Salinarimonas sp.: one gene and its partner. The protein of the gene in region 2 binds, or shares a complex with, the protein of the main gene of each other region. Links are inferred from orthologs where the notes say so. Each region holds a gene or a part of one and is shown on either strand. Other genes may lie near its edges.

The links.
Region 1: the proteins of tig (region 2) and rpsG are in contact, whole or in part, in a crystal structure (PDB 3GTY), measured with the Thermotoga maritima proteins. The link is inferred for Salinarimonas sp. from one-to-one orthologs. Residues at the interface, in WP_004081061.1 of Thermotoga maritima: Glu122, Val124, Val129, Leu130, Tyr133, Glu188, Gly259, Ile262, Tyr263, Glu266, Ser270, Glu273, Gln274, Glu277, Arg308, Gln311, Ile312, Ser315, Tyr316, Glu325, Arg329, Arg336, Leu363, Phe366, Trp367, Arg373, Leu377, Arg381, Leu384, Glu387; in WP_004081843.1 of Thermotoga maritima: Lys34, Lys52, Lys55, Glu59, Arg62, Gln63, Glu66, Asn67, Lys69, Val71, Arg95, Ala109, Lys110, Lys111, Gly112, Arg113, Pro114, Glu117, Glu121, Ile124, Ala125, Tyr127, Asn128, Asn129, Thr130, Gly131, Lys135, Asp139, Arg142, Met143.

The regions. Positions count from the first base shown.
Region 1 is NZ_CP157794.1:3,963,299-3,978,979, forward strand. Bases 5,202-8,050 are described here. They hold rpsG (30S ribosomal protein S7), read right to left. Parts: upstream 6,937-8,050; coding sequence 6,466-6,936; downstream 5,202-6,465. Other genes in these bases: fusA (elongation factor G), read right to left, coding at 5,202-6,432; rpsL (30S ribosomal protein S12), read right to left, coding at 6,973-7,344; ABL310_RS18535 (hypothetical protein), read left to right, coding at 7,947-8,050. Outside these bases: rpsS (30S ribosomal protein S19), read right to left, coding at 1-157; rplB (50S ribosomal protein L2), read right to left, coding at 168-1,007; ABL310_RS18495 (50S ribosomal protein L23), read right to left, coding at 1,024-1,320; rplD (50S ribosomal protein L4), read right to left, coding at 1,317-1,937; rplC (50S ribosomal protein L3), read right to left, coding at 1,937-2,662; rpsJ (30S ribosomal protein S10), read right to left, coding at 2,713-3,021; tuf (elongation factor Tu), read right to left, coding at 3,124-4,314; more of fusA, read right to left, coding at 4,357-5,201; more of ABL310_RS18535, read left to right, coding at 8,051-8,183; ABL310_RS18540 (HNH endonuclease), read left to right, coding at 8,341-8,910; ABL310_RS18545 (manganese catalase family protein), read left to right, coding at 9,015-9,836; ABL310_RS18550 (disulfide bond formation protein B), read right to left, coding at 9,857-10,384; ABL310_RS18560 (tetratricopeptide repeat protein), read right to left, coding at 11,025-12,395; ABL310_RS18565 (AraC family transcriptional regulator), read left to right, coding at 12,628-13,605; ABL310_RS18570 (TetR/AcrR family transcriptional regulator), read right to left, coding at 13,945-14,571; ABL310_RS18575 (tetratricopeptide repeat protein), read left to right, coding at 14,784-15,681.
Region 2 is NZ_CP157794.1:136,861-140,220, reverse strand. Bases 532-3,360 are described here. They hold tig (trigger factor), read right to left. Parts: upstream 2,735-3,360; coding sequence 1,328-2,734; downstream 532-1,327. Other genes in these bases: ABL310_RS00585 (NAD(P)H-hydrate dehydratase), read right to left, coding at 3,298-3,360; ABL310_RS00590 (hypothetical protein), read right to left, coding at 3,034-3,180; ABL310_RS00605 (ATP-dependent Clp protease proteolytic subunit), read right to left, coding at 613-1,239. Outside these bases: ATP-dependent Clp protease ATP-binding subunit ClpX, read right to left, coding at 1-346. UniProt on the Bacillus subtilis protein: Involved in protein export. Acts as a chaperone by maintaining the newly synthesized protein in an open conformation. Functions as a peptidyl-prolyl cis-trans isomerase.

The DNA of each region.
Region 1 (15,681 bases), 3.8 Mb from region 2 along the record:
TGTAGACCCCGAAGGTGAGGCCGACGAACTGCGGCAGGATCGTGGAGCGGCGGCTCCAGATCTTGATCACCTCGTTGCGGCCGGACGAGCGAGCCGCCTCGGCCTTCTTGAGAAGGTAGCCGTCGATGAACGGGCCCTTCCAGATCGAACGCGCCATGGCTCTATCCTTACCTCTTCTTCCGGGCGTGACGGCTCGAGACGATGAACTTGTCCGTCCGCTTGTTGGAGCGCGTCTTGCGCCCCTTGGTCGGCTTGCCCCACGGCGTCACCGGGTGACGGCCGCCGGAGGTGCGGCCCTCGCCGCCGCCGTGCGGATGGTCGATCGGGTTCATCGCGACGCCGCGATTGTGCGGCTTGCGGCCGAGCCAGCGGTTGCGACCGGCCTTGCCCATCGAGATGTTCATGTGGTCGGGGTTCGAGACCGCGCCCACCGTGGCGAAGCACTGCCCGTGCACCAAACGCTGCTCGCCCGAGGTCAGGCGGACCGCGACGTAGCCCTGGTCGCGCCCGACGATCTGGGCGTAGGACCCGGCGGAGCGGGCGATGGCGCCACCCTTGCCGATCTTGAGCTCGACGTTGTGCACGATCGTGCCGACCGGGATGGCGGACAGCGGCAGGGCGTTGCCCGGCTTGATGTCCGCCTTCGCGCCCGAGGTGACCGTGTCGCCGGCGGCCAGGCGCTGCGGCGCGAGGATGTAGGCCTGCTGGCCGTCCTCGTACCGGATCAGCGCGATGTAGGCCGAGCGGTTCGGGTCGTACTCGATCCGCTGCACGCTCGCGACGTCGCCCAGGCGCGCGCGGCGCTTGAAGTCGACGATCCGATAGGTGCGCTTGTGGCCGCCGCCGCGGAACCGGACGGTGATCCGGCCGGTGTTGTTGCGCCCGCCCTTCTGGGACAGGCCCTGCGTCAGCGCCTTGACCGGCTTGCCCTTGTAGAGGCCCTTCCGGTCGACGATCACGAGCTGGCGAAGGCCGGGCGTGATCGGCTTGAAGCTCTTCAAAGCCATGATGACGTTCCCTTCCTCACAGGCCCGTGGTGACGTCGATGGAGTGCCCCTCCTCGAGGGTCACGATCGCCTTCTTGACGTCCGAGCGACGGCCGCGGATGCCACGGAAGACCTTGTTCTTGCCCTTGGTCACGAGCGTGTTGACTGCCTTGACCTTGACGTCGAACAGCTTCTCCACCGCGGTCTTGATCTGCGGCTTGGTGGCGTCGATCGCGACCTTGAAGACGACCTTGTTCTGCTCGGACAGGTTCGTCGACTTCTCCGTGATCACGGGAGCGATGATCACGTCGTAATGGCGTGGATCCATGCTCATTTGAACCGCGCCTCCAGCGCGTCGACGGCCGCCTTGGTCAGCACGAGCTTCTCGCGGCGCAGGATGTCGTAGACGTTGATACCCTGGATGGGCAGCACGTCGATGTTCGGGATCGACCGCGAGGCGAGCTTGAAGTTCGCGTCGAGCTCGGCGCCACCGATGATCAGCGCATTCGTCAGCGCGAGCTTGGCGAAGCGCTCCTTGAGCGCCTTCGTCTTCGGCTCGGTCGCCTTGATGTCGTCGACGACGATCAGGGCCTCGGAGCGCGCCTTGGTGGAGAGCGCGTGGCGGAGCGCCAGCGCGCGCACCTTCTTCGGCAGGTCGTGGGCGTGCGAGCGCACGACCGGGCCGAAGGCGCGTCCGCCGCCGCGGAACTGGCCCACGCGCGCCGAGCCGTGGCGAGCGTTGCCGGTGCCCTTCTGGCGGTAGACCTTCTTTGTCGTCCGGGCGATCTCGCCGCGGTTCTTGACCTTGTGGGTCCCGGCCTGGCGCTTGGCCAGCTGCCAGCGGACCATGCGCTGCAGGATGTCGGCGCGCGGCTCGAGACCGAAGATCGCGTCGTCGAGCTCGACCTCGCCGGCGCTGCCGCCGTCCAACGTCGTGATCTCGAATTTCATCACGCGTTCTCCTCGCTCTGGGCCGGAGCCTCGGGGGCCTCGGCCGCGCCGTTCTCACGATACTTGCCCGGCATCGGCACGTCCGCCGGGAGCGCGCGCTTGACCGCGTCGCGCACGAAGATCCAGCCGCCGTCGCCGCCGGGGACGGCGCCCTCGACCAGGATCAGCCCGCGCTCGGGATCGGTCTGCACGACACGCAGGTTCTGCGTGGTGACGCGCTCGACGCCGAGATGACCGGGCATCTTCTTGCCCTTGAAGGTCTTGCCCGGGTCCTGGCGGCCGCCCGTCGATCCGATCGAGCGGTGCGAGACCGACACGCCGTGCGAGGCGCGCAGGCCCGCGAAGTTCCAGCGCTTCATGCCGCCGGCGAAGCCCTTGCCCTTCGAGGTGCCCGTCACGTCGACGAACTGCCCCGGGACGAAGTGGTCCGCGGTGATCTCCGCGCCGACCGGGATCAGCGCGTCCTCGGACACGCGGAACTCGGCGAGCTTGCGCTTGGGCTCGACCCGAGCCACCGCGAAGCGGCCGCGCTCGGCCTTCGACACGTTCTTGACCTTGGCCCGACCGACGCCGACCTGCAGCGCCACGTAACCGTTCTTATCCTTCGTCCGATGAGCGACGACCTGGCACTGGTCGAGCTTGAGGACGGTGACCGGAACATGCTCGCCGGCGTCCGTGAAGACGCGGGTCATGCCGACCTTCTGTGCGATGACGCCTGAGCGCATGTGCGTTTCCTCTCGGCGTGTGAATGCCTGACGCTCGAAGCCGGACGGCCTCAGAGCTTGATCTCCACGTCCACGCCCGCGGCGAGGTCGAGCTTCATGAGCGCGTCCACCGTCTGGGGAGTGGGGTCCACGATGTCGAGGACACGCTTGTGCGTGCGCATCTCGAACTGCTCGCGGGACTTCTTGTCGATGTGCGGCGAGCGCAGCACCGTGAAGCGCTCGAGGCGCGTCGGCAGCGGGATGGGCCCACGAACCTGCGCCCCCGTCCGCTTCGCGGTCGACACGATCTCGCGCGTCGAGGCGTCAAGCACACGATGATCGAACGCCTTGAGGCGGATGCGAATATTCTGACCGTTCATGGGTTGCCCCGTTATCCTTCGCTAGCCCTCGGCGGGCGATCCCGCCGCGGGACGGAAAACGCGGCCGCGCCGTGGCGGCCGCGCTTCCACCTGCCTCGTGCCTCAGTCCAGGACCGCCGCGACGACGCCGGCGCCGACGGTGCGGCCGCCCTCGCGGATGGCGAAGCGCAGCTTCTCCTCCATGGCGATCGGCGCGATCAGCTCGACCTCCATGGCGACGTTGTCGCCCGGCATCACCATCTCGGTGCCCTCGGGCAGCTTCACCATCCCGGTCACGTCCGTCGTGCGGAAGTAGAACTGCGGACGGTAGTTGTTGAAGAACGGCGTGTGGCGCCCGCCCTCCTCCTTGGTGAGGATGTAGGCCTCGGCCTTGAACTTCTTGTGCGGCTTCACCGAACCCGGCTTGCACACGACCTGGCCGCGCTCCACGTCCTCGCGCTTGGTGCCGCGCAGCAGGACGCCGACGTTGTCGCCCGCCTGGCCCTGATCGAGCAGCTTGCGGAACATCTCGACGCCCGTGACGGTCGTCTTGACGGTGTCGCGGATGCCGACGATCTCGACTTCCTCGCCCACCTTGATGATCCCGCGCTCGACGCGGCCCGTCACCACCGTGCCGCGGCCCGAAATCGAGAACACGTCCTCGATCGGCATCAGGAACGGCTGGTCGATCGGGCGCTCCGGCGTCGGGATGTACTCGTCCACCGTCGCCATCAGCGCGAGGATCGCCTGCTTGCCGATCTCGGGGGACTTGTCCTCGAGCGCCATCAGGGCAGAGCCCTTGGTGATCGGGATGTCGTCGCCGGGGAAGTCGTACTTCGACAGGAGCTCGCGGATCTCGAGCTCGACGAGCTCGAGCAGCTCCGGATCGTCGACCATGTCGACCTTGTTCATGAACACGACCAGCGCCGGCACGCCGACCTGGCGCGCCAGCAGGATGTGCTCGCGCGTCTGCGGCATCGGGCCGTCCGCCGCCGACACGACCAGGATCGCGCCGTCCATCTGCGCCGCGCCCGTGATCATGTTCTTCACGTAGTCCGCGTGCCCGGGGCAGTCGACGTGCGCGTAGTGACGGTTCGTCGTCTCGTACTCGACGTGCGCCGTCGAGATCGTGATCCCGCGCGCCTTCTCCTCGGGAGCCTTGTCGATCGCGTCGTAGGCCGTGAACGTCGCCCCGCCGGTCTCAGCCAGCACCTTCGTGATCGCAGCCGTCAGGGACGTCTTGCCGTGATCGACGTGGCCGATCGTCCCGATGTTGCAGTGCGGCTTCGTACGCTCGAATTTTGCCTTAGCCATGGTGGCACCCAGTCGTTCTTCAAGTTGTCTGCGGGAAGAGGATCAGGCGAATTTCGCCTGAACCTCGGCGGCCACGTTCGACGGAACCTGCTCGTAGTGATCGAAGAGCATGGTGTAGTTCGCGCGGCCCTGGCTCATGGAGCGCAAGGTGTTGACGTAGCCGAACATGTTCGCGAGCGGCACGAAGGCGTTGATCACCACCGCGTTGCCGCGCATGTCCTGGCCCTGGATCTGGCCGCGACGGGAGTTCAGGTCGCCGATGACGGAGCCGGTATATTCCTCCGGCGTCACGACCTCGACCTTCATCACCGGCTCGAGCAGGACCGAGGCGCCCTTCTGCAGGGCCTCGCGCATCGCCGCGCGGGTCGCGATCTCGAACGCCAGCACCGAGGAATCCACCTCGTGGAAGGCGCCGTCGATCAGCTGCACCTTGAAGTCGACGATCGGGAAGCCGGCGACGACGCCCGCACCCATCACCGAGTTGATGCCCTTCTCGACGCCGGGGATGTATTCCTTCGGCACCGAGCCGCCGACGATCTTCGACTCGAACTGGTAGCCGGCGCCCGCCTCGTTCGGCTCGACGACGAGCTTGACGCGGGCGAACTGGCCCGTGCCGCCGGTCTGCTTCTTGTGGGTGTAGTCGATCTCGGCCTTGCGGGTGATCGTCTCGCGATAGGCCACCTGCGGGGCGCCGACATTCGCGTCGACCTTGTAGGTGCGGCGCAGGATGTCGACCTTGATGTCGAGATGCAGCTCGCCCATGCCCTTGAGGATGGTCTGGCCGGACTCGGTGTCGGTCGAGACGCGGAAGGAGGGGTCCTCGGCCGCGAGCTTGGAGAGCGCGATGCCGAGCTTCTCCTGGTCGGCCTTGGACTTCGGCTCGATCGCGATCTCGATGACGGGGTCCGGGAACTCCATCTTCTCGAGGATGATCGGCTTCGTGGGATCGCACAGCGTGTCGCCGGTGCGCGTCTCCTTGAGGCCCGCGATGGCGACGATGTCGCCGGCGCCGGCTTCCTTGATGTCCTCGCGGTTGTTGGCGTGCATCAGCAGCATGCGGCCGATGCGCTCCTTCTTGCCCGAGGTGGAGTTGAGCACCGTCGAGCCGGCGAGGATCGTGCCGGAATAGATACGGCAGAAGGTGATCGTGCCGACGAAGGGGTCGTCCATGATCTTGAAGGCGAGGAGCGAGAACGGCGCGGTGTCGTCCGCCGGACGGCTCATCGGCTCCTCGGTCTCCGGCGCGAGGCCGTTGACGCCGCCGCGATCGATCGGCGAGGGCAGGTAGTCGACCACCGCGTCGAGCAGCGGCTGCACGCCCTTGTTCTTGAAGGCCGAGCCGCACAGCACCGGATGGAAGGCGCGATCCTGCACCGCCTTGCGGACCAGGCGCACGAGCTCCTCCTCGGAGGGCTCCTGGCCCTCGAGATACGCCGCCATGGCGTCGTCGTCGAGCTCGACGCAGGCCTCGACCAGCTTGGTGCGGTACTCCGCGGCCTGGTCCTGCAGCTCGGCCGGGATCTCCTCGTCGACGAACTTCGCGCCGAGCGACTCCTCGAGCCACACGATCGCCTTCATGCGGACGAGGTCGATCACGCCCTTGAAGTTCGACTCGGAGCCGATCGGCAGCTGCAGGCAGACCGGCTTGCCGGCCACGCGCTTGATGATGTCGTCGACGCACTTGAAGAAGTCGGCGCCGATCTTGTCCATCTTGTTGACGAAGACCACGCGCGGCACGTCGTACTTGTCGGCCTGGCGCCAGACGGTCTCGGTCTGGGGCTCGACGCCCTGGTTGCCGTCGAGCACGCACACGGCGCCGTCGAGCACGCGCAGCGAACGCTCCACCTCGATGGTGAAATCGACGTGGCCGGGCGTGTCGATGATGTTCAGGCGATGGCCGCGCCAGAAGCAGGTCGTCGCGGCCGACGTGATCGTGATGCCGCGCTCCTGCTCCTGGGTCATCCAGTCCATCGTCGCGGCGCCGTCGTGGACCTCGCCGATCTTGTGCGAGCGGCCCGTGTAGAAGAGGATCCGCTCCGTCGTCGTGGTCTTGCCCGCGTCGATGTGGGCCATGATCCCGAAGTTGCGGTAGTCCTTGATTTCGTGCTCGCGAGGCATCGCGTGTCTCCGTCTCGATCTCTCAGGCCGCGCTTACCAACGGTAATGCGAGAAGGCGCGGTTGGCCTCGGCCATCCGGTGCGTGTCTTCGCGCTTCTTCACGGCGCTGCCGCGGTTGGCGGCGGCGTCCATCAGCTCGGCCGAGAGACGCTCGACCATGGTCTTGTCGTTGCGCGCGCGGGCGGCCGTGATCAGCCAGCGGATCGCCAGAGCCTGGCGACGCTCCGGGCGAACCTCGACCGGAACCTGGTAGGTGGCGCCGCCGACACGGCGGGACCGGACCTCGATCGCCGGGGCGACGTTCTCGAGGGCGGCCTTGAAGATCTCGAGCGGGTCGGTCTTGGCGCGGCTCTCGACGAGGTCGAAGGCGCCGTAGACGATGCTCTCGGCGTTCGACTTCTTGCCGTCGTACATGATCGAGTTCATGAACTTCGACAGCACGAGATCGCCGTACTTCGGATCCGGATTGATTTCACGCTTCTCTGCGCGATGGCGGCGGGACATGGAACAGCTCCGTCCTGAAACTTCGAGGCGACCGGCTTACTTCGGGCGCTTGGCGCCGTACTTCGAGCGGCGCTGCTTGCGGTTCTTGACGCCCTGCGTGTCGAGGACGCCGCGCAGGATGTGGTAGCGCACGCCCGGCAGGTCCTTGACGCGGCCGCCGCGGATCATGACGACCGAGTGCTCCTGCAGGTTATGGCCCTCGCCGGGGATGTAGCCGATGACCTCGAAGCCGTTCGTCAGGCGCACCTTCGCGACCTTGCGCAGCGCGGAGTTCGGCTTCTTCGGCGTCGTCGTGTAGACGCGGGTGCACACGCCGCGCTTCTGCGGGCACGCTTCCAGCGCCGGGACCTTGTTGCGCGCCTTCTGTGCCGTCCGCGGCTTGCGGATCAGCTGGGAGATGGTCGGCATCCTCTGCCCTCTTGTCCTGGCCGCGATGCGGCCACTCGTTCCTCGAACCGGTCCCGATCCGCCCGGGGAGACGATCTCCCCTCGCGAGCCGAGGCCTCCACGCATTCACCGTCGCGGGGCCGATGGCCGCCTCGCGCCCGGATCGCGGCCCGGAGCCACGCGCCCCATGACGCGAATCGGCTCCCCCGCGACCGTCGACGCAAAGCGAAACCGCGCCGTCGGGTCCGGGTGAGACCTGAGGCGCGTCGCCACGCAGAGGACCGAGATCGTCGAGGACCCCGGTCGTGCCCCAAAGCTGACGTCTGTCAGACGGTTATGAGTTTCGGCGGCGTTTAGGGCGCATCGGTCGTCGCTGGGCGCGTCGACACCTGCCGGACCTACGGCCCGCCGGAAGTTCGCGGTACATAAGGGGCGCTCCCGGCCGAGTCAACCGAAAAACGAGGCGTTTGCGCGCCTTTCGCCGCCGCGGGGCCGCCGCGGGGCCGGCGCGCGACGCCGAACGCGACCGCGCGCATCCGCGAGACCGCGGCAACGAACGATTCACGGGCCTGCGCTATCAGGATAGCGGACGACGGGACAGGGCGCGAAGAGGGAGACGACAGATGAGCCTCGATGCGACGGCCGGCCTCTCGGCCGCCTGGTCCGCGGGCCGGACCGACTTCAACGCGCAGGCGCTGCGTCGCGCCGCCGAGGCCTCGGCGGCGAATCGGCTGGTCGAGGCGAGCCTCGCCATGGTGACCGAGACCAACCAGCGCCCCGCCGCGGCCGCCCCCGAGCCCGCGCCGGCCCCCGCCCCGCCCCCGCCCGGCCAGGGCCTCGTCGTCGACCGCCTCGCCTGAAAGCCTTGTGGCGCCGCGCGAATCGCGGCCGGGAACACGAATCTCGCCCCGTCGCGTCCGCTGCGGCGCGAACGCGCCTTCACAAGCCTGTCACGATGGGAGTAGATTTTCCGGCGTGGGAGCGTGGAGCGATCCCCTCCCCGCCGGAGGAGGTGACGTGAGCGTACACGTTCAACCGACTGTCCGGCCGGACGCGTGTCCGGCCCTCGTGCTCAACGCCGATTACCGGCCCTTGAGCTATTACCCGCTGTCGGTCTGGTGCTGGCAGGACGCCATCAAGGCCGTCTTCCTCGATCGCGTGAACATCGTCTCGCATTACGAGAAGACGGTCCGAAGTCCCACCTTCGAGATGCGGCTGCCGTCCGTCGTCTCGCTCAAGACCTACGTCAAGCCCACGCGCATCCCGGCCTTCACGCGCTTCAACGTCTTCCTGAGAGATCGCTTCACCTGCCAATATTGCGGCGCCCGCGAGGATCTCACCTTCGACCACGTCATCCCCCGCTCCAAGGGCGGCCAGACCACCTGGGAGAACGTCGTCGCCGCCTGCTCGCCCTGCAATCTGCGCAAGGGCGACCGCCTCCCCAGGGACGCCGAGATGCTCCCGCGCCAGGAGCCTTACGCGCCCTCCCTCAACGACCTCCACCAGAACGGCCGGCATTTCCCGCCGAACTACCTCCACGACAGCTGGATGGACTATCTCTACTGGGACACCGAGCTGGAGCCGTGAGGCTTCACCGCCGCGCGGCCGCCCGCGCCGTGCGGAGAGAGGAGGAACCCGGACCCGTCTCGCGCTTTCGCTCGCCCGTCCGACGACGAGCGAGGAGCGCGAGGATGTTCTTTCATCAGAGCAAGCTTCAATACGAGGTCCGCTGCGAGAAGCCGAACCCGATCTTCGCCAAGATGCTGCAGCAGGCGATCGGCGGCGTCGAGGGCGAGATCCGCGTAGCCATGCAGTACTTCTTCCAGGCCATGGGGGCGCGGGGGAACCCGAAATATCGCGACCTGCTGATCGCCACGGCGACGGAGGAGCTCTCGCATATCGAGTTCCTCGGCCATGCGGTCGCGCTCAACCTCGAGAAGGCGCCCGCCCACATGAAGGACGAGGCGGCGCAGGATCCGGTGGTGGCCGCGGTGATGGGCGGCATGAACCCGCGCCACCTGCTCTCGTCCGGCCTCTCGGCGATGCCGGTGAACGCCAACGGCGTGCCCTTCGACATGAGCCACGTCTACGCCACCGGCAACCTCGCCGCCGACATGCTCGCCAACGCGACCGCGGAAGCGGGCGGGCGGGTCCTCGCCTCGCGGCTCTACGAGGCGACCGACGATCCCGGCATGAAGGACATGCTCTCCTTCCTGATCGCGCGCGACACCATGCATCAGCAGCAATGGCTCGCGGTGATCGAGGAGAACGGCGGCTTCGCCGGCACGCTGCCGATCCCGAACTCGACGCCGACCGCGCACGAGGCGACGGAGCATTCCTACGTCTTCCTCAACACCTCCCTCGACAAGGAGGCGCCGCAGGGCCGCTGGACCTCCGGGCCCTCGCTGGACGGCCGCGGGGAGTTCACCATGGCGCCGGCCAAGGCCATGGGCCAGGAGCCCTCGCTCGGCAAGGCCCGGCCGGACAGCGGGGCGCAGACCGAGCAGATGTGAGACCCCCGCGGCCGGCGGCGCTACGCGCGCCGCCGGCCCGGCCCGCGCGCCGCCGCGGCGAAGGCGAGGCCCGCGAGCCCCAGCGAGACGACCGCGTTCCAGCCGGCCATCGACAGGCCGAGGAAGCGCCAGGCGGCCTCGGTGCAGGAGACGACGCGGGTCGTCTCGAGCTGGGCGAGGAACTGGTCCATCGACCCCGCCGCCGGCGCCGCCGCCCCGCCGCAATCGGACGGGCCGAGCCACCAGCTCCATTCGACGCCGGCGTGATAGACCCCCAGCCCGGCGGAGACGAGGAAGGTCGCCCCCAGCGCGGCGAGCGCGAGCCGCCCCAGGAGCGGCTGCGGCGCGAGGGCGATCGCCGCGAGCCCGAGCGGCAGGCCGACGTAATAGGGCCAGCGCTGCAGCAGGCAGAGCGCGCAGGGCAGGTAGCCGAGGCCGTACTGGAAGACCAGCGCCGTCCCGATCGTCGCGGCCGCGACGAGCGTGACGAGAAGCGCGACGAGGCGGCGGTCGAGAAGCGGCCCGATCGGGCTCGCGGAGGCGGTCATGCAGTGTCGTCCTCGGAAGGTGTGGCGCGCACCGCCGACATAGTCCGGCGCGCCGGCCCACGCAACGCGGCGCGCATTGATCTGACGCCGTCGTGATGCTACCTGAGGACCAGCGTCGCCCCTGTGGCGGAATTGGTAGACGCGCTCGACTCAAAATCGAGTTCCGCAAGGAGTGCTGGTTCGATCCCGGCCAGGGGCACCACGGCTTTCGAAGGCCGTCGCGTCATCGCGCGTTTTCTCCGAGCCGTTCGTCCCGCTGCCCTCGGGCGCCCGCCGGCTCCACCGGCTCCGCCCGCCCGCCTGCGTGGCCTCGGAGCGGCCGGCATCGCAGCGCGCGGCTCGAGCGGCAGATCGAACACGCCCGACACGGAGCGGAAGGCGTCGGCGTGGCAGCGCCCCATGAACCCGGCACCCGAGGAGCGGCGAGCATCGCCCCCTGGACGCTCGGACCGCAGGCGGTCGACGTCCTCGCACTCGTCGCCCTACTGGGCTGCCGGGTCGTGAGGGGGCGGCGCAGCCGCCGCGTGAAGGCGGTGGACATGGCAGGTCTCCTGTTCGGGCGCAGGCGAGCGCCCGCCGCAAGGCGGCGAGGCGCTCGTCGCGTTTCGGACGATGGTCGAGCGGCGGTCTGACGGCGCCCTCAGTGCGCGAGCGCAGCGGCGCGGGCGCGGACCATGACGCGGCCGGCTTCCTGCGGCAGGTCGAGCCGGTCGTAGACGAGAGCGAGCTTGCCGTAGGCGGGCTTCGCCTCGGGGCTCGCCTCGCGCCGCTGCTCGAGGATGCGCTGCGCGGCCCCGAGCCGGCCGGTCCGGATCAGCGCGTCGAGCCGGATCTGGTCGAAGAGATCGCGCTGGGCATGGCTCCCGCCGATCTCGGAAAGCCGCGGCAGGACGGGCTCCAGCCTGCGCACGGTGCGTTCGTAATCGCCGCGGGCATGGGCGAGCAACGCCTCGCACAGCGGCACGGCGACCTCGGTCCAGGCGGCGCGCACGTAGGCCGGCGCCGCGGCGGCGTGGGCGCGGATCGCGGCCATCGTCGCGTCCGCCTCCGGCAAGCCGGCGCGGGCGAGGCCGTAGACGTAGTGCGCGCTCACGAAGGGCTGGACGTGATCGTCGACGCGCGCCTTGAGGTGCTCGCCGAGGTCCGCCCAGCGATCGCCGACGTCGACGCCGACCAGCTCGAGGCGCGCCAGCAGCGAGACCGCGCCGATCTGGTCCTGCGAGTACTCCTTCCACAGCCCCCAGATGTTACGGTCGTAGAAGCCCAGGATCGCGTCGACGTCGCCCTGGTCGATCATCACCAGCGCCATATGCCACCAATTGTGGCTGAACATGAAGGAATTGAGGTCCGTCCAGGTCTCCTTGACGTCCTCCAGGAAGCCCCGCGCCTCGGCGGTGCGGCCCTGCGCCAGGAAGACGTGGGAGAGCGCGTGATGCGCCCAGGGCTCCTTGCGCTTGAGACCGATCGCGCGCCGCGCGGAGGCCTCGGCGTCCTCGAGCAGATGCGCCTGCTCGTAGGCGAAGGCGGCCATGCCGTGCGCATAGGGGAGATCGGCGTTCACGGCGCCGATCTTCTCGGCGATGCGCAGCATGCCCGCGGCATCGCCGAGGTTGAAGTAGTGGTATTGCGTCGCCTTGGCCGTCGCGAGCTCGAGCGGATGGCTGGTGGCGAGCGCCTCGCCCGCCGCGATGGCGCGCGGCACGTCGCCATCGGCCCAGGCCCGGACCGCCTCGAGCACCAGGCGCTCGCGCGCCGTCGCGGTGGGCGCGGCCGCCTCGGCGCGGGCGAGATAGCCCGACGCCGTCTTCGGCGCTTCGCGGCTCTCGAGGAACATGCAGAACATCGCCGCGTAGGCGTTGGCGAGCGTGCTCTCGGCGTCGGCGTCGGCCGCGGCGAGGATGCCCGCGGCCCGGTTCTCGTAGCCGAGGAAACCCTCGACGAAGGTGTCGATCGCATCGACGGTGGCGTCGGCGCTCGCCGTGACCGGCAAGCCTCTCCAGTCGGTCCGCATGGCTGTCTCCCGTGGGGGCGATGTGTGAATGGGCTCTGCGCCGTTCGCGTCGGCGGCAGGCGAGTGGTACGCCCGCAGCGGACGCGGCCCCAGGGCCGCGCGTTCCGCAGTCATGACCGATCGTCCCGATCGCGTCCGGGCGAGCCCGAGGTTTCGCGTCGCGGGAGTCTGCGAGTCGCGCCCGAAGCGGATCGGGAGTATCCTGCAGCGGCCAGCCGGAAGGACGGGCCCCATGGCCGCGGACATTCTCTCGGACGTGCTGAAGGAGGTGCACCTGTCGGGCGCGCTCTTCTTCGACGTCGAGGGCTGCGCCCCCTGGGTCGCCGAAGCGCCGCCGTCGTGCGCGTTCAAGGCGCTGATCATGCCCGAGGCGCAGCACGTGATCAATTATCACGTGGTCGCGAACGGGGCATGCTGGGTGAGGCTGCTGGATGGCGATGCCGAGCCGATCCGGCTCACCGCCGGCAGCGTCGTCGTCTTTCCGCGGGGCGAGCCGCACGTGCTCTCGAGCGAGCCGGGCCTCAGGGCGCCCTTCGACCCGGCGGTCTTCAAAGCGCCGCTTCCCGAGCGCCTCGAGCCGTTGATGCTGTCGCGCAACGGCGACGGGCCGGGAACGGTCCGGTTGATCTGCGGCTTTCTCGGCTGCGACGTGCTGCCGTTCAACCCGCTGCTCGCATCGCTGCCCGGCATGCTCGTGATCACCGACGGCTATTCGGAGCGGGACGGCTGGCTCGCCAGCCTGATCCGGGCGGCGGTCACGGAGGGACGAGCGCATCGGGACGGCGGCCACAACGTGCTCTCGCGGCTGAGCGAGCTGATCTTCATCGAGGCCGTGCGCATCCATGCCGAGCGCCTCCCCGCCGAGGCGCGCGGCTGGCTGGCGGCGCTGCGCATCCCGCACGTGGGGCGCGCGATCGCGCTCCTCCACGATGACCCCGCCCGCGCCTGGACGCTCTCCTCGCTGGCGAGAGCCGCCGGCGTGTCGCGCACGGTGCTCGCCGGCACCTTCAAGGAGACGCTCGGGGTGCCGCCGATGAGCTATCTCGCGAGCTGGCGCATGCAGATCGCCGCCGGCCTTCTCGCGGACACGGAACGATCCCTCTTCGACATCGCCGAGGCGGTCGGATACGAATCCGACGCGAGCTTCAGCCGGGCGTTCCGGCGCGCCACCGGCTCGTCCCCGGGCGCATGGCGCGCGCAGCGCCATTGAGGCGTCGTTCGAGCGCCCCACGTCGGCGGGGCGCGGAACGGCGGCGGGGCGCGGAACGGCGGCGGCGACGCGATGGGAGTTCGTGCCCTCACAGCGCGTTCTGCCGTGACGTCGGGGATCCGGCAAGGCGCCGTGCTTCGTCTGGCCATCCTGCCGGACGCCGGCCCCGAGAACGAGAGCCTTGACCGCGATGGCGAGGCTCAGGCCCGGCCAGGGGCGCCACGGCTTTCCACGGCCAGCGAGCTATCGCGCGTTTCCGGGGCCGCTCGGCTCCTCGTCGGCCGCGACGCGGGAGACCCCGGGGCGCGGAGAACACCGGGCGGCGCCGCGCCGCACGCGTCACGGCTGCCCGAAGAGGAGGCGGATGAAGTCGCGATACAGGAGAACCTGCCGCGACAGGCTCCGCGGTTCCTTCGTCGCCTTGGAGAGGATGATCCCCCCGTCGACGACGGCCGAGAGCATGTCCGCGACGTCGTCGAGATCGACGGGGACGCGGGGCGGATACGCCTCGACGATCCGGTCGAGGCGCGCGCGAAAGCGCTTGCGCCAGCCGAGCATGGCTCGCGCGTTCATCTCCCGCACCCCGCGCGCGAAGAGCTGCTCGTGGTAGCAGATGGACGCCACCATGCAGCCGGGATGCCCTTCCGGCAGGTCCGCGAAGGTCTCGGCGAGAAGCTTGAGGCCGATCAGGAAGCTGTGCAGCGGGTCCTCGCTCAAGCCGTCGGCCTGCGCCTCCAGGGCGTCGAAGATCCGGTCGTCCTCGGCGATGTAGCGCTCGAGCAGGGCGCGCGCGAGCTCGCTCTTGTCGCGGAAATGGTAGAAGAAGCCGCTCTTCGAGATCCCGACGGCCGCGATCAGCTCGTCGATGGAGGTTCCGCTGAACCCCTTCGCCAGCACCGCCGCCTCGGCCGCCGCGAGGATCTGCTCGCGCGTCCGGGCGGGCCTCGACGCCGTGCGCTCCGCCATGTGCGTCTCCTCCGGCGCTTACCGTACCACGAGTCCGGTTTGCGGCGCGGGATTTCACCGCCCAGGCGACGATGGCCGAAGAAACCGCCGCAAACCCTTGATTTCCTTCGACCCACTTTCTTTCCGGATCCGCACCACGGGTCGGCTGTCGTCGCTCGGCCGACGGGGTTAGCTGTTGCCCGACCCGAAACACGAGACCCCGAGAGGCACAGATGATCAACGACCGCCAAGGAAACCCGCTCTCCGGCGCGACCGCCGAGGCGGCGAACCGCTTCGACGCCGCCGTGGAGGCGTTCAACATCTACCGCGGCGACCCCGTGGCGCTGCTCGACGAGGCCGTCGCGCTCGCCCCGGACTTCGCCATGGCGCACCTGATGAAGGCCTGGGCCTTCGCCCTCGCCACCGAGCCCGAGGCGGCGCTCGCGGCGCGTGGGATCGTCGACGGGGCGCGGCGCCTGCCGCTCGCCGAGCGCGAGGCGGGGCACGCCGCGGCGCTGGACGCGCTCCTGTCGGGCGAGTGGACCGCCGCGGGGCTCGCGCTCGACCATCACCTGATGCGGCATCCCCGCGACTTGCTCGCTCTCCAGGCCGGGCACCTGATCGACTTCTTCCGCGCCGACGCCCGCAACCTGCGCAACCGGATCGCCCGGGCGCTGCCCGCCTGGACGCCGTCCGTGCCGGGCTACCCGATCGTGCTCGGCATGTACGCCTTCGGGCTCGAGGAGACCGGCGACTACGCGCGGTCCGAGGCCACCGGCCGCGAGGCGGTCGATCGCCAGCCGCTCGATTGCTGGGCGCATCACGCCGTCGCGCACGTGATGGAAATGCAGGGCCGCGCGGCCGACGGGATCGGCTGGATGCGGACGCGCGAGCCCCATTGGTCCGGCGACGGCAATTTCTTCAAGGTCCACAATTGGTGGCACGAGGCCCTGTTCCACATCGAGGTGGACGCGCCGCAGGCCGCGCTGGCGCTGTTCGACGACGAGATCCGCAAGGACGCCAGCTCGGTCGCCGTGGATCTCGTCGACGCCTCCGCGCTGCTGTGGCGGCTCCACAGCGCCGGCCACGACGTCGGCGATCGTTTCGACGAGGTCGCGTCGGCCTGGGACG
Region 2 (3,360 bases):
GCAGGATGTTCGACTTGTTCAGCTCGACGTCGGAATGTTTCGAGGCGTGCGCCAGGCGCTTGTAGTGGTTGTGCACCGCCACCGACAGGACCTTCTTCGCGTGGCCCTGGCCGATCACGTAGTCGTCGAGGACGGCGCGAATCTCCTTCGGCGTCGGCACGCCGTCGCGGGACTTGACCAGCGAGGTCTTGGATTCCTCGCGGATGATGTCCATGCACAGCTCGACGCACTCGTCGCAGATGAACACCGTGGGCCCGGCGATCAGCTTGCGCACCTCGTGCTGGCTCTTGCCGCAGAAGGAGCAGTACAGCGTGCTCTTCGAATCGGTGCCGCCGGTCTTGCTCATGTCCCATCTCCAATGCGAGCCCGGATTGCGAGGCCCGGGCCGTTCTCAGTCATATAGGCGGCGGGCTAACAAAATGTAGCCCCGTTCTCGAACGCATCCGTCCGCACGGCCCGCGCCGCGCGCCCGGCCCCCCCGCCAGGGTCAAGCGACGCGCCCGATCGGCGGTTCCGGCTTCATGCAAACACGCGCGGGCGCGCCGATCAATAGGCGAACGGGCGCGTGCGACATAAGCCGCACACGCCCGTGCAGATGGCATGGCGACGGGCTCAGACCGGCGCCGCTTCCGGACGCTGCGTCAGCACCTCGTCGATGAGGCCGAACTCCTTGGCCGCGTCGGCGGTCATGAAGTAGTCGCGCTCCAGCGCGTTCTCGATCGCGGCGAGGTCCTTGCCCGTGTGCTTGACGTAGATCTCGTTGAGGCGACGCTTCAGCGCCTCGATCTCGCGGGCGTGGATGAGGATGTCCGTCGCCTGGCCCTGGAAGCCGCCGGAGGGCTGGTGGACCATGATCCGCGCGTTCGGCAGGGCGAATCGCTGGCCGGGCGTGCCGGCGCAGAGCAGCAGCGAGCCCATCGACGCCGCCTGGCCGACGCACAGCGTCGAGACCGGATTGCGGATGAACTGCATGGTGTCGTAGATCGACAGGCCCGAGGTCACCACGCCGCCGGGCGAGTTGATGTAGAAGGAGATCTCCTTCTTCGGGTTCTCGGCCTCGAGATAGAGGAGCTGCGCCACGATGAGCGACGCGGAATAGTCCTCCACAGGGCCGGTCATGAAGATGATGTTCTCGCGCAGGAGGCGCGAATAGATGTCGAAGGCGCGCTCGCCGCGGGCCGATTGCTCGACGACCATCGGCACGAGCGTGTTGTTGTAGACCTCGAAGGGATCTCTCATCGTCTCACGGCTCCCGGTGACGGACGGGCCGCGCCGGAGGGCGCGGCCGCTCTTTGTCTTCGTGAGGTGGGTTGAAGAACCCGCCCGATCAAGCCTCGTCGGACTTCGCCGGCTCCGCCGTCTCGGCGCTCGCCGTCGGGGAGGCGCTCTCCTCCTCCTCGTCGGCGAACAGCTCCTCGCGGGAGACCGTCTTCTCGTCCACCTTCACCTCCGAGAGGATATGGTCGACGACCTTCTCCTCGAACAGGGGCGCACGGATCTCGGCCAGGGCCTGGGGGTTCTTCTGGTAGAACTCCCACACCTGGCGCTCCTGGCCGGGATACTGCCGGGCGCGCTCGATCAGGCCCTGGGTGACCTCGTCGTCCGAGACCTTGATCTCGTTCTTCTCGCCGATCTGGGCCAGCACGAGGCCCAGCCGCACGCGCCGCTCGGCGATCTTGCGGTACTCGACCTTGGCCTCCTCCTCCGTGGTGCCTTCGTCGGCGAAGGACTTCCCGGAGCGCTGCATGTCGGCCATGACCTGCTGCCAGACGCTCTGGAACTCCTGGTCGACGAGCGTCGGCGGCAGCTCGAAGGCGTACTTCTCGTCGAGCCGGTCGAGCAGCTCCTTCTTGACCTTCCGGCGCGACTGGGCGTCGAAGTCCTTCTGGACGGCGCCGCGCAGGGCGTCCTTGAGGGCGTCGAGGCTCTCCATGCCGTAGGTCTTGGCAAACTCGTCGTCGAGGGTCACCTCGCCCGGCGCCTGGATCTCCTTCACGGTGACCGCGAACGACGCCTCCTTGCCGGCGAGATGCTGCGCCGGATAGGCCTCGGGGAAGGTGACGACGACCGTGCGGTCCTCGCCGGCCTTGGCGCCCTTCAGCTGCTCCTCGAAGCCGGGGATGAAGGTGCCCGAGCCGATCTCGACCGTGACGCCCTCGCCCTTGCCGCCCTCGAACTCCTCGCCGTCGATGGAGCCGACGAAGTCGACGACCACGCGGTCGCCCTCGTCCGCCGCCGCGTCCTCGCCCTTGGGCTCGAAGGGCTTCGTCTGCGCGGCCATGCGGTCGAGGCCTTCCTGGACCTCGGCGTCGGAGACCTCGGCGACGGGCTTCGTCACCGCGACGTCCGAGAGATCCGCCAGCTCGAAGGCCGGCAGGACCTCGAGCGCCACCTTGAAGGCGAGATCGGTCTTGGCGTCGAGCGCCTTCTCCATCTCGTCCTTGTCCTCGGGGAACTCGTAGCGGGGCTGGTTGGCGAGCTTGAGCGCGTTCTCGTCGACGATCTTGCGCTCCGCCTCGGCGACGGCGTTCTGCACGACCTCGGCCATGACCGAGCGGCCATAGAGGCGGCGCAGATGCGCGACCGGCACCTTGCCGGGCCGGAAGCCGTTGATCCGCACGCGGTCCTTCAGGGTCGCGAGCTCGTCGCCGAGCCGCTTCTCGAGCTCGGAGGCCGGCAGGACCACCTGGAATTCCCGCTTCAACCCGTCCGACAGCGTCTCCGTCACCTGCATCGCGTCTATCCGTTCTCGTCCTCAGAAATGCGCGTGAGGCCTCCAGCGCTCCCGACGATCGGGGCACGGCCGCAGGCCGCGCCGCCCCATCGTACCGGAAAGCTCCGGAAACCCCGTTTCCGACGGCCTTGGTGCGGGCGGAGGGACTCGAACCCCCACGACTTTCGCCACCGGAACCTAAATCCGGCGCGTCTACCAATTCCGCCACGCCCGCGCCTCGGGGCGGCGGACCGCCCCTCACCGGGTCGCGGCTCTATATCACGCCCGAACGCGGACGCACCAAAAAAATCGAGCCACCCTCACGCGTCGCGCAGGAGGGCGTAGATCACCACCGCGACGAAGGCGCCGCCCACGACGAGCGTGCTGGCGGCGAGGGAGAGATTCAAGTCCTCGACGAAGGCCGCCCCGCCGATCGCGAGGCCGGCGACGAACAGGAGACGCAGCATGCGACGATCCTCCGGCCGGATTGTCCCGAAACGGCACGAATCGGGCCCGTCCGGGCGGCATCGCGCGCGTTCCGCAGGGTGAGGCGCAAGCGGCGTGCCGGGGGTGGGCGGTGGAGTTCAGGCCGACAGGAAGCCCGCGAGCACCCCCGGCAGCGCCTCCGGCAAGTCCTCCGCGATCAG